Regions from separate parts of the Pseudomonas sp. LBUM1678 genome, predicted to be linked through region 1. Evidence: predicted binding sites of a transcription regulator. Region 1 holds the regulator's gene; each other region holds the start of a gene.

What was found. Region 1 encodes sigma-54, which starts transcription at its own class of promoters, with help from an activator protein. Its sites were predicted from a motif close to ANTGGCATNNANNTTGCTNT; they were not measured.
Positions count from the first base shown of each region.
Region 2: a site for sigma-54 is predicted at 1,323-1,342, ahead of glnK (P-II family nitrogen regulator). Genes of this name have one in related genera too.
Region 3: a site for sigma-54 is predicted at 1,797-1,816, ahead of ACA070_RS07715 (flagellar basal body rod protein FlgF). Genes of this name have one in related genera too.
Region 4: a site for sigma-54 is predicted at 1,790-1,809, ahead of ACA070_RS08940 (circularly permuted type 2 ATP-grasp protein). Genes of this name have one in related genera too.

Region 1 covers NZ_CP166775.1:984,651-987,966, forward strand. The annotation lists gene rapZ (RNase adapter RapZ) at 1-232, opposite strand, end outside; gene ptsN (PTS IIA-like nitrogen regulatory protein PtsN) at 235-699, opposite strand; gene hpf (ribosome hibernation-promoting factor, HPF/YfiA family) at 712-1,020, opposite strand; gene ACA070_RS04290 (RNA polymerase factor sigma-54) at 1,095-2,588, opposite strand; gene lptB (LPS export ABC transporter ATP-binding protein) at 2,773-3,316, opposite strand, start outside.
Region 2 covers NZ_CP166775.1:6,583,624-6,586,939, reverse strand. The annotation lists gene ACA070_RS30085 (BRO-N domain-containing protein) at 1-459, opposite strand, end outside; gene ACA070_RS30080 (accessory factor UbiK family protein) at 870-1,130, opposite strand; gene glnK (P-II family nitrogen regulator) at 1,550-1,888, shown strand; gene ACA070_RS30070 (ammonium transporter) at 1,926-3,263, shown strand.
Region 3 covers NZ_CP166775.1:1,710,919-1,714,234, reverse strand. The annotation lists gene flgH (flagellar basal body L-ring protein FlgH) at 1-119, opposite strand, end outside; gene flgG (flagellar basal-body rod protein FlgG) at 171-956, opposite strand; gene ACA070_RS07715 (flagellar basal body rod protein FlgF) at 1,002-1,742, opposite strand; gene ACA070_RS07710 (sigma-54-dependent transcriptional regulator) at 2,131-3,316, opposite strand, start outside.
Region 4 covers NZ_CP166775.1:1,959,395-1,962,710, forward strand. The annotation lists gene speE (polyamine aminopropyltransferase) at 1-436, shown strand, start outside; gene ACA070_RS08930 (hypothetical protein) at 653-886, shown strand; gene ACA070_RS08935 (ribonuclease E inhibitor RraB) at 1,100-1,441, shown strand; gene ACA070_RS08940 (circularly permuted type 2 ATP-grasp protein) at 1,841-3,250, shown strand; gene ACA070_RS08945 (alpha-E domain-containing protein) at 3,263-3,316, shown strand, end outside.

The DNA of each region.
Region 1 (3,316 bases):
CTTCTTCCAGCAGTTCCGGAAACCGCGACAGGTGACTTGGCAGGTTGCGCGCATCGATGGATACGGCAACCAGCGGTTGTGCCAGCTCGGTATGAATCAGCGCGCGCTCGGCAAGTTCCGGCAGCAATCCGGCGGGCAGGTTGTCGATGCAGTAGTAGCCGTTGTCCTCGAGAACATCGAGTGCGGTACTTTTACCTGAGCCGGAACGGCCGCTGACAATGATCAAACGCATGATTAGTGACCGTTTTGCTCGTCCAGGACAACCTGATACAAGGCTTCATTGCTCGGGGCGCTGCGCAGTTTTTCGCGCACCTCCTTGCGATCGAGCATGCTGGCGATCTGGCGCAGTAGCTCCAGGTGCGCATCGGTGGCGGCTTGCGGGACCAGCAGAACGAACAACAGGTCAACCGGGGCGCCGTCGATGGCGTCGAAATCGATGGGTGCATCGAGGTGCATCAAGGCACTGATGGGTGAGGTGCAACCCTTGAGGCGACAGTGGGGGATGGCGATGCCGTTGCCAAAACCGGTAGAGCCGAGTTTTTCGCGGGCGACCAGGCTCTCGAAAACATCCTGCATGGCCAGATCCGGCACTTCGCGATGGATTAGGTTGGCAATTTGCTCAAGGGCTTTCTTTTTGCTGCCGCCCGGCACGTTCACGAGGGAACGGCCGGGGGTCAGGATACTTTCAAGTCGGATCATGGGTTGGGAGTGTTAACGACCGGTCGCGCCCTGGAGGAGGCTCTGGGTCTTTTCCTTATGCTTTTTGAGTTGTTTATCGAGCTTGTCGGTCAATGCGTCGATCGCCGCGTACATATCGGTATGCTCCGCGTTTGCGACCACTTCATTGCCGGGAATATGCAGCGTGGCTTCGATTTTCTGCTTGAGCTTTTCGACCGTCATCGTGACCTGCACGTTGGTGATCTTGTCGAAATGCCTCTCTAATCGTTCGAGTTTTTCGCCGATGTAGGTGCGAAGAGGTTCGGTCACTTCCAGTTGGTGTCCACTGATGTTGACTTGCATACAGCTTCTCCTTCGTTGCCAGTGCATAAAGCGGCAGGCAGAAATGCCTGCCACTGGAACGCTGTGGCGTGGCTCTACATCAACCGCTTGCGTTCGCTCGAAGGCGCGATCCCGAGGGATTCGCGGTACTTGGCGACGGTGCGGCGAGCCACCTGAATGCCTTGTGCCTCCAGTAAACCAGCGATCTTGCTGTCACTCAACGGCTTTTTCTGATTTTCCGCAGCAACCAGTTTTTTGATGATCGCGCGGATCGCTGTGGACGAGCATTCACCGCCTTCGGAGGTGCTGACGTGGCTGGAGAAAAAGTATTTCAGTTCATATATGCCCCGAGGGGTATGCATGAATTTCTGCGTGGTCACCCGTGAAATCGTCGACTCATGCATCCCCACTGCTTCGGCGATGTCATGCAGCACCAGCGGTTTCATCGCTTCGTCGCCGTACTCCAGGAAGCCGCGCTGATGCTCGACAATCTGGGTGGCCACTTTCATCAGGGTTTCGTTGCGGCTTTGCAGGCTCTTGATGAACCAGCGAGCCTCTTGCAACTGATTGCGCATGAACGTGTTGTCGGCGCTGGTGTCGGCGCGGCGCACAAAGCCGGCGTACTGGGCGTTGACCCGCAGCCGTGGCACCGATTCCTGGTTCAGCTCGACCAGCCAGCGCTCGTTGTCCTTGCGCACGATCACGTCAGGAACAACGTACTCGGCTTCACTGGACTCGATCTGCGAACCCGGACGAGGGTTGAGGCTCTGCACCAGCTCGATCACCTGGCGCAGTTCATCTTCCTTGAGCTTCATGCGGCGCATTAGCTGACTGTAGTCGCGGCTGCCTAGCAGGTCGATGTAATCAGCGACCAGACGCTTGGCTTCGGCCAGCCAAGGTGTCTTGGCGGGCAGTTGGCGCAGTTGCAGCAGCAGGCATTCGCCCAGGTTGCGGGCGCCAATGCCGGCAGGTTCGAATTGCTGGATGCGGTGCAGGACGGCTTCGATCTCGTCCAGCTCGATGTCCAGTTCCGGATCGAAGGCCTCGAGAATTTCTTCGAGGGTTTCGTCCAGGTAGCCCTGATTGTTGATGCAATCGATCAGGGTCACGGCGATCAGTCGATCGGTGTCGGACATCGGTGCCAGGTTCAGTTGCCACAGCAAATGGCTTTGCAGGCTTTCGCCGGCCGATGTGCGGGTGGTGAAGTCCCACTCGTCGTCATCGTTGCTCGGCAGGCTGCTGGCGCTGGTCTGGTAGACGTCTTCCCACGCGGTATCGACAGGCAGTTCGTTGGGAATGCGCTCGTTCCAGTCACCTTCCTCGAGGTTGTCCACCGTCGGGGCGGTTTCCTGGTAGGAGGGTTCCGAAACATCGGCGTTGGGGAGCTGTTCGGCTTTGTCGGCCAAGGGGTCGGCGTTATCGAAGTCGTCGCCTTCTTCCTGGCGTTCGAGCATCGGATTGGACTCCAGGGCCTCCTGGATTTCCTGTTGCAGGTCCAGGGTCGACAATTGGAGCAGGCGGATGGCCTGTTGCAGCTGCGGTGTCATCGTCAGCTGCTGGCCCATTCTCAAGACTAGCGATGGTTTCATGGCAGGGGCTTAACACCTTATTCGCCGGCGCACATGCGCCATCCACTACAGGGCGCCGGAGCGCCAAACATAAGCAAATTATATGCCCGAAACTGCAGCGTTTGCCTAGAGCGCCGTAACAATAAAAAAGTATTGATTTTTTATCGAGACAAGCACCCGGACAATCAGCCAGACACCTTAGTGCTTACAGGCGGAACTCGTGGCCCAGATACACTTCCTTGACCAGTTCGTTGGCCAGGATGGTGGCGGAGTCACCTTCGGCGATCAGCTGGCCATCGTTGACGATGTAGGCGGTTTCGCAGATGTCCAGGGTTTCACGGACGTTGTGGTCAGTGATCAGCACGCCAATGCCTTTGGCCTTGAGGTGGTAAATGATCTGTTTGATGTCGCCCACCGAAATCGGGTCCACGCCGGCGAAAGGTTCGTCGAGCAGGATGAATTTCGGGTTGGTGGCCAGTGCCCGTGCAATTTCTACGCGGCGGCGCTCACCGCCGGACAGGCTCATGCCGAGGTTGTCGCGGATGTGGCTGATGTGGAATTCCTGCAGCAGGCTTTCCAGCTCCTTGCGACGATCGGCCTTGTCGAGTTCCTTGCGGGTCTCGAGGATGGCCATGATGTTGTCCGCCACCGACAGTTTACGGAAGATCGACGCTTCTTGCGGAAGATAGCCGATACCGGCCTTTGCACGACCGTGCATCGGCTGGTGGCTGACGTCCAGGTCGTCGATC
Region 2 (3,316 bases), 1.2 Mb from region 1:
ACCATCCGCAAGCATGTGCGGAACATCCTGCAACCGAATCCACGGCTGGTTATTCCAGTGCAGCAAACTCAGCGACATCTCTGGCCAGTTCAACAGACTCAGGACCGGGCGTTCGCTTGTTGCCGGTTGCTGGGCATCTCTGAGGGCTGGCACCACGTCGTGGGTCAGCCATTCACGCAGGCCCCGGTATTCGGGGCAGTAGTGGTAGACGAGTAGGGCGTAGACGCCGGATTCGCTGATTAGCAGGGTGTTTTCGATGCTGCCGTGGATGAGCATCTGCACAGTTTGTTGTTGGTCAGGGTCGAGTTTTCGGACGGCGCGTTCGTCGAGGAACAGTCGCAATAGGCGGCCTAGATCTCGGGCACTAAACCAGGCTTGGTTTTCCAACAGCAGGGCGTGGAGGTGGAGTTTGTGGCGGGTAAAGACGTTGGGTACCAGATAAGCGTCATCGCTATTCATTAATACAGCTCCTTTTGCTTAAGGGGCTGCCGTCAATCGTCGCCAAACGATTGGGGTGGCAGCTGTACGCGGGTTGGCGAACCGGAGCAAAAGGAACCCGGCAGACCCGAGGGTCTCCCACGCACAGCCGCCATGACTCGAGAGATGGTCGTCGTGCTCCTTAAGCTTCCAGGTCGCCAAACCCAGTGCTGAATATTCAGCTGAGGATGAGCTTAGGAACCTGGGCTTCACGGCGCTATCGGACGGCGGTGGTGATCTTTGTAGGACGTTGCCGAGATTGTGGCGGGGCGGAAGATCAAAAGCTCGCCGCCCTTGGCAACTCCTACAGGTAAATCTGAAGGTCGTTCCGACCTTATCGCGAGCAGGCTCGCTCCTACAGTGGATTGGGCTTCACCGTGGGATCGATGGGGTTACTCGGTGGGCGGACTCAGCTTCGCTTCCAGTTCCGCAACCTTCGCCTCAAGGCTCTCCAACCGTGCCCGAGTACGTGCGAGCACGACCATCTGGCTATCAAACTCTTCCCGGCTCACCAGATCCAGCTTGCTGAAGCCGCTCTGCAGCAGCGCCTTGAACTGGCTTTCAATTTCGCTTTTCGGCAACGGGGTTTCGCCGCTGAAGAGGCGGGAGGCGGTGCCGCTCAGGGCGTCGAGGAAGTCTTTGGGTGCGAGCATGGGAAATGTCCTGTCAACAATGGCGGGCAGTGTATCACGCAGTGTCTATAGTCAATTCCGACCGCAGGGATGCACGCTTTTCGCGCATGTGGATGGACGGCCGCGCACTGTTGTTGTGCGTATCCGCCGGGCCGTTTGGGCGAAGCGGCGGTTGGCAGCGGCCAAGGGATTGAATTCAGTGGGTTTTGGCGAGATGGCAAGCTTTCTGCTTAGTCGGTAGTGACCCATGCACTGATGCAGTCGCTGTGACGAATGCAGTGCGCCAAGCGGAACGGGGGAAGTGTTTCGTGCGGAGTGGTTAGCAGGCGTCGGACGGGCAATCAAAGGCCGACGATGCGTTACAAAGCCAGGCACTGCGCTTAGACTTGAGTCGGGTTTGTTTTCCTGGGGCAAGTCCACCAATTCGGGAGAGAGTTTTCATGAAGCTAGTCACTGCCATCATCAAGCCGTTCAAGTTGGACGACGTGCGCGAGTCGCTGTCCGAGATCGGCGTGCAGGGCATTACCGTTACTGAAGTCAAAGGCTTCGGTCGGCAGAAGGGTCACACCGAGCTGTATCGCGGCGCGGAATATGTGGTCGATTTTCTGCCCAAGGTGAAGATCGATGTCGCCATTGACGACAAGGATCTGGACCGGGTTATCGAGGCGATAACCAAGGCTGCCAACACCGGCAAGATCGGTGACGGCAAGATCTTCGTGGTCAATCTGGAACAGGCGATTCGCATCCGTACCGGCGAAACCGATACCGACGCGATTTAAACGCCGCCACAAACCCAACGCCCCAGGAGAAAACAATATGACTCTGCGTAAATTCGCAGGGCTAGGAGCCCTGTTGTCCCTCGTAATGCCCAGCCTGGCTATGGCGGCAGACGAAGTGGTGGCCCCAGTCCTCAATTCCGGCGATACAGCCTGGATGATGACCTCGACAGCCCTCGTGCTGTTCATGACCATTCCCGGCCTCGCGCTGTTCTACGGCGGCATGGTCCGGTCGAAAAATATTCTTTCCGTGATGATGCAGTGCTTCGCCATTACCGGTCTGATCAGCATTCTGTGGGTCATTTATGGCTACAGCATCGCGTTCGACACCACCGGTATGGAACAGGGCGTCGTCAACTTCAACTCGTTCTTCGGCGGCATGGGCAAGGCATTCCTCGCCGGTGTCACGCCTTCGAGCCTGACCGGTCCTGCGGCGCTGTTCCCTGAGGCGGTGTTCATCACCTTCCAGATGACCTTCGCCATCATCACCCCTGCGCTGATCGTCGGTGCCTTCGCCGAGCGGATGAAGTTCTCCGCCATGCTGATCTTCATGGGCGTGTGGTTCACCCTGGTTTATGCACCAATTGCGCACATGGTCTGGTCCGGCAACGGCGGCCTGATGTGGGACTGGGGCGTGCTCGACTTCGCTGGCGGCACCGTGGTGCACATCAACGCCGGTGTGGCCGGTCTGATTGCCTGCCTGGTACTGGGCAAGCGCAAAGGCTTCCCGACCACTCCGATGGCACCGCATAACCTCGGTTACACCCTGATGGGCGCCGCGATGCTGTGGGTCGGCTGGTTCGGTTTCAACGCCGGTTCCGCCGCTGCGGCCAACGGCACCGCCGGCATGGCGATGCTGGTGACCCAGATCGCCACCGCCGCCGCTGCACTGGGCTGGATGTTCGCTGAGTGGATCACTCACGGCAAACCAAGTGCACTGGGTATCGCTTCGGGTGTTGTGGCCGGTCTGGTTGCCATCACCCCGGCCGCTGGCACCGTGGGCCCGATGGGCGCGCTGGTCATCGGCCTGGCAGCGGGCGTGGTGTGCTTCTTCTGCGCCACTACCCTGAAACGCAAACTCGGCTATGACGATTCCCTGGACGCCTTCGGTGTGCACGGTATCGGCGGTATCCTCGGCGCGATCCTGACCGGTGTGTTTGCTGCACCTTCCCTGGGTGGCTTCGGCACCGTCACCGACATCGCCGCTCAAGTCTGGATTCAGTGCAAAGGTGTGGGCTTCACGGTGATCTACACCGCGATCGTCACCTACATCATTCTCAAGGTCCTGGACGCTGTCATGGGGCTGCGTATTACGGAAGAAGAAGAGGCCGTCGGCATCGACCTGGCACTTCACAACGAACGCGGCTACAACTTGTAGTACGCGCATAAAAAACTTGCCCGGCTTGCCGGGCATTTTTTTGTCTGGAGTTT
Region 3 (3,316 bases), 730 kb from region 1:
AACGGCGTGCGCGGCAACACCGGGGCGTAGTAAGGGTCATTGGGCTTGGGCGGCGGAGCGACGCAGCCCGCGAGCACGACGACCCCACTCAGTGCCAGAACAGATACAAAGCGATTCATGACCCTACCTCACGGTGTTGCAGGCGACCTCATGGTCGCCTCATAGACTGATTACAGATTCTGCGTTACGAACGAGAGCATCTGGTCGGCGGTAGAGATCACCTTGGAGTTCATCTCGTAGGCGCGCTGAGTGGTGATCATGTTGACCATCTCTTCAACGGTGCTGACGTTGGACGTTTCCAGGGTGTTCTGCAGCGTGGTACCGAAACCGTTCAGGCCCGGCGTGCCGATTTGCGGCGCGCCGCTGGCAGCGGTTTCCAGGAACAGGTTGTTACCCACGGCTTGCAGACCGGCCGGGTTGATGAAGTCGGCGGTTTGCAGGTTGCCGATCACCTGGTTGGCCGGGTTACCCGGAACGGTGATGGACACAGTGCCGTCGCGACCGACCGTGAAGGTCTGCGCGTCGTTGGGAATGACGATGGCCGGTTCCAGGGCGAAGCCGCTGGCGTTGACGATCTGACCGTTGGAGTCGAGGTGGAACGTACCGTCGCGGGTATAAGACGTGGTGCCGTCCGGTTGCAGGATCTGGAAGAAACCGCGACCGTCGACGGCCAGGTCGAGTGGCTGCTCGGTGGTTTGCAGGCTGCCGGCGGTGAAGTTTTTCTGGGTGCCGACGATGCGCACACCGGTACCCACTTGCAGACCCGACGGCAGTTCGCTGTCCTGGGTCGACTGGGCGCCTGGCTGGCGTTTGATCTGATAGAGCAAGTCCTGGAACTCGGCGCGGTCACGTTTGAAACCCGTGGTCGACACGTTGGCCAGGTTGTTGGAAATGGTCGTCAGGTTAGTGTCCTGGGCGGACAGACCTGTTTTGGCAACCCATAGAGCCGGAAGCATTCGATTCTCCTCGTGCGCCTGTTTTACGGCGCGACGTTCTGATAATTAGCTGATCTGCAAGACCCGAGCCATGGCCTGGTCATCGTCTTTAGCGGTGTTCATCATCTTGATGTGCAGCTCGAACTGCTTCGACAAGGCCAACACCGAGGTCATCTCTTCCACGGCGTTGACGTTGCTCGACTCGAGGAACCCGGACACCAGCTTGACGCCCGCATCGGCTTGCGCCGGCTTGCCGTCCTTGGTGTGGATCGAACCGTCCAGGCCTTTGGTCATGTTCTTCAGGTCAGGGTTGACCAGTTTGATGCGGTCGACTTCAGCCATCACGCGCGGGCCTTCGCCCATCGCACGGATGCTGATGGTGCCGTCTTCGCCCACTTCGATTTGCTGCTCGGGCGGCACGGCGATCGGTCCGCCATTGCCCATCACCGGCATACCGTTGCCGGCCCGCAGCACGCCCAGGGCGTCCACGTTCAGGCTGCCGGTGCGCACGTAGCTTTCAGCGCCATCGGGGGTTTGCACGGCGATCCAGCCATTGCCTTGCACCGCGACGTCGAGGTCGCGACCGGTTTGAACCAGCGAACCGGGAGAGAAGTCGGTGGCCGGACGCTCGGTCATGGCAAACGCACGCGCCGGAAAGCTGTCACCAAACACCGGCATCGAACGGGCCTGTTCCAGGTCCTTCTGAAAACCGTTGGTGGAGATGTTTGCCAGGTTGTTGGCATGAGCCTTCTGCGCCAGTGCATTCTGGCTGGCGCCGGTCATTGCCACATAAAGGTACTTATCCACACTCTTTCCTCTGCATGCCGGACGTTTGCCGCCCACCGCTGTACTGCTGAGCGATAAGCAATTTGCAGACCAACTTTCTTTTGACGGCGCGAGGCCCGGCAAACAAAGGACTTGAGGGGTTTTGCGGGGATTGAGGGGTTTTGCGGGGATTGAGGGAAATGTATCGAAGACGAAAAACCGGCGGTGTTATGCCGCTAACGGCAAGTGTCGACCTCTTGCGCTCAACGAAACCCTTGTAGCAGCTGTCGAGCACCGCGAGGCAGCGTTCGGCGGCGCAGCCGTCGTAAAACCAGACATCGCGGTGTATCAGGAAAACCTTGCATGCCGGGTTTACGACGGCTTCGCCGCCGAACGCTGCCTCGCTGTGCTCGACAGCTGCTACGGGGACCTAGGTATTGCCGGGTTCTTTGCCGACTTCGTACTCACGCAATTTATTGGCAATGGTCGTATGGGAAACCCCCAGGCGCTTGCCCAGCTGCCGACTGCTCGGATGTTCGGAATACAAACGCTCAAGCACCGCTTTCTCAAAGCGCCCGACAATCGCATCCAGCCCGCCCTCAAGGGAGAAGTCGCCAAGCGGCTGACGCACGCCGTAATCCGGCAAGCGAATGTGCTCGGCCTTCACGGTCCCGCCCTCGCACAGGGAAACCGCCTGGAACAGCACGTTCTCCAACTGCCGGACATTGCCCGGCCAGTGGTAATGACTCAGCCGCTCCATCGCCGCCGGCGCCAGTTTCGGCAGCGGGCAACCGATCTGCCGGCTGGCCTGATCGAGGAAGTGTTCCACTAGCGGCGTCAAACCGTCGAGGCATTCACGCAGCGGCGGGATGTGTAGCGAAAGCACGTTCAAGCGGTGATACAAATCCTGGCGAAACTCACCGCGCGCGCACAACTCGGACAAGTCCACTTGCGTCGCGCAGATCACTCGCACATCCAGATAAACCTCTTCATCACTGCCTACACGGCGGAAGCAACCGTCCTGCAGGAAGCGCAGCAATTTCACCTGCAAGCGCGGGCTCATTTCCCCGACGCCATCGAGAAACAGCGTACCGCCCGCCGTCAGCTCCAGCAGCCCGAGCTTGCCTTCGGCCCGCGCCCCTTCGAAAGCACCGGGTCCGTAACCGAACAACTCGGTCTCAGCCATCGATTCCGGCAGCCCGGCGCAGTTCAGTGCCATCAACGGTGATTGACCGCGAGGGCTCGCCAGGTGGCAGGCACGCGCCAACAACTCTTTGCCGGTGCCGGTTTCGCCTTCTATCAATAGCGGCGCATCCAGCGGCGCCATGCGTCGGGCTTCGCGCACCACCGCGGCCATGACCTTGGAGCTCTGGAAGATGCTGTCGAACCCGCGCAGTTCCTGCTTGCGCACGTTATAGATACGCTCACCCACCCGATCAGCCCGGTGCAACGTCAAAACCGCGCCCGCCATCGCTTCGCTGTCGTCATGCTCTGATTGCAGCGGCGCGATGTCGGCGAGAAACACGTCGCCCTTGACCTTGACCCGCAAACCGTTGATCCGCGACTTGTTGGCGCGCACCAGCTCCGGCAAGTCGAAATCCTCGGCATACCGCGAC
Region 4 (3,316 bases), 970 kb from region 1:
CGCCACCACCACTGAAAAATTCGACGTGATCATTTCCGACTCCACCGACCCGATCGGTCCGGGTGAAGTGCTGTTCTCGGAAAACTTCTACCAGGCCTGCCGTCGCTGCCTGAACGAAGGCGGCATCCTCGTGACCCAGAACGGCACCCCGTTCATGCAGATCGAAGAAGTCAAAACCACTGCAGGTCGCCTGCGCAGCCTGTTCCCGGACTGGCACTTCTATCAGGCCGCCGTACCCACCTACATCGGTGGCTCGATGACTTTTGCCTGGGGCGCGACCAACACCGCCTATCGCAAGTTGTCCCGTGAAACCTTGCAACAGCGCTTCGCCGGCAGCGGCATCATCACCCGCTACTACAACCCGGAAATCCACATCGGCGCCTTCGCCTTGCCGCAATACGTGCTGCAAGCGGTGAACAAGCCAAGCAACGACTAAACTCAAGTTGTATGCACCCCCCTGTAGGAGCTGGCTTGCTAGCGATTGGATCGACGCGGTGTGTCAGACAAGCCGCAGCGTCTGCATCGCTAGCAAGCCAGCTCCTACAGGGACCGTGTTTTTCATGCTGCGGGCGGTAATCCGTGGGAACGATCAGTCAGGCCAAAAGTCCAGATGGTTGTAAGCCCATTTGCGGGTTTGTTCGAGGAGGCACTGATGCAAAAGTGGAAAATCACTTTCGTGGATGATCACGGTGAAACAGTCGATGAAGTCTTCGAGTGCGAGGAATGCCCGGACAACGAGCAAGCCGCCAAACTCATCAAGGACCGGCTCCTTCCTGTCGCCGCCAAACTGGATCTGAATGATCTGGAAGGGCGTACCGCTGATGCGAGCGTCAAAAGTCTCAAGACCCAGAACAGCATACAAATCCTCGGCATCACGCCAATCTGAATATCTCCTGTCTCAATCCTATCCAGGCCTTGGCAGCGCCTCTGTCTTGGGGCTACTCTGCAATCGAGATCAGCGAACGGATCGCTAAGGTCTGGTCTTGTCAGCTACATGCTTGCTTCCCACCGGCAATGTTGTTGCCGCATCGCTCGCACCAATCGGTTGCGAGCGCCGGGAATACGGAAAGTCTATCCATCAATATGAGGGGGACGTTTCATGAGCACAGCCTATCAAGAGGACATCAGCAGCAGCGTACTGCGCCGCATGAAAGAAGGCGGTTTCGACTTTTCACGATTCCATCCCATCGAGTTCTACGCCATTTTCCCGGACGAGGAGCGGGCACGCAGGGCGGCAGGGCAATACAAGGGTGAATCCTTGAACGCACAGATCAGTGTGCGCGATGACGGCGCATGGGCACTGGAACTGAGCAAAGTCATGTACGCCACCTACGATGATATCGGCGATTTCGAGCAGGATTTCGAGGCGGTGGTCGAGCCTCTGGGCGGCATCATCGAAGGATGGGGCGTCAAGCAGGAGGTACGAGGGCTACTCGCATAACCTTATGAACAGTGACAACGCTCAGCAACGGCTGGCCTTAGGGTTGGCCGTTTTCGTTTGTGGCGCTCAGAAAAGCCCCCTCGGCAAAACCCTGAAACAAGAATCCGGCGCAAAAAAAACCGCCTGAGCAGGCGGCTAAAGGGAAGTTCGTTCAGGTTTTGCAGCGGATGCGCGGATTATCCGCACGGCTGACGGGGCAGTGAAATCAACTCTGACTATGCTGGTGATAGGCGACAACGTCGCCTTGCAATGAAGCGGGGGCGATCAGCTTGGGGCGTTTGCTGCACAGGATTGGTGCGGTTCAAACGGCGTCATTATCCAACTGATTGATAACAAAGCGTTTCTGCCGATGGCACGGGCCTTGCGAAGCCTAGATGTCCGGGTGACAAGGAGTACGGCATGATCCGCACCTATTTTGATGAGATGTACGATGCCGGCGGCCAGGTCCGCCCGCATTATCGGGAGTTTGCCCGTTGGCTGGCCGAGACGCCTGACGAGCTCTTGGCACAACGGCGACGTGAGGCCGATCTGTTATTTCATCGCGCCGGGATTACCTTCACGCTCTACGGTGATGAGCAGGGCACAGAGCGCCTGATCCCTTTCGATACCATCCCGCGCAGCATCCCCGCCAGTGAATGGCGGATCGTCGAGCGCGGCTGTATTCAGCGGGTCAAGGCGTTGAACATGTTCCTCGCCGACCTCTACCACGAGCAGCGCATCATCAAGGCCGGCATCATCCCGGCCGAGCAAGTGCTGGCCAACGAGCAATACCAGCTGGCGATGCAAGGGCTCGATCTGCACCGCGATATCTATTCGCACATCTCCGGCGTCGATCTGGTGCGCGATGGCGACGGCACGTACTACGTGCTCGAAGACAACCTTCGTACACCCAGCGGCGTGAGCTACATGCTCGAAGACCGCAAGATGATGATGCGGCTGTTTCCCGAGTTGTTCTCGGCACAGCGCATCGCACCGATCGACCATTATCCGAACCTGCTGCTCGACACCCTGAAAAGCTCCAGCCCGATCGATAACCCGAGCGTGGTGGTGCTGACGCCGGGTCGCTTCAACAGCGCCTTTTTCGAGCATGCCTTCCTGGCGCGTGAAATGGGCGTCGAGCTGGTGGAGGGCGCGGACCTGTTCGTGCGTGACGACAAGGTGTTCATGCGCACCACGGACGGGCCGAAAGCCGTCGACGTGATCTACCGTCGCCTCGACGATGCGTTCCTCGATCCGCTGGCGTTCAACCCGGACTCGATGCTCGGCGTTCCAGGGCTGCTGTCGTCTTATCGCTCCGGCAATGTGGTGCTGGCCAATGCCATCGGCACCGGGGTCGCAGACGACAAGTCGGTGTATCCGTTTGTCACGGACATGATCCGTTTCTACCTGGATGAAGAGCCGATCCTGAAGAACGTGCCGACGTTCCAGTGTCGCAATCCTTCTGAACTGTCCCACGTACTGGCCAATCTTCCAGACCTGGTGGTCAAGGAAACCCAGGGCTCCGGCGGTTACGGAATGCTGGTGGGGCCGGCGGCGACGGCGGCGGAAATCGAGTCGTTCCGCGCGCGGATCAAAGCCAAGCCTCACGCCTATATCGCGCAACCGACGTTGTCCCTGTCGACCTGTCCGACCTTTGTCGAAAACGGCATCGCGCCGCGCCACATCGACCTGCGTCCGTTTGTATTGTCTGGCCGCGAAACCCGGGTTGTGCCCGGCGGTTTGACCCGTGTCGCCCTGCGTGAAGGCTCCCTGGTGGTGAATTCCTCACAGGGCGGCGGAACCAAGGACACCTGGGTGGTCGAGGATTGAAGGAAGCTTGCCATGTTAAGTAGAACTGCCTCGGATTTGTATTGGATGTCGCGTTACCTGGAGCGG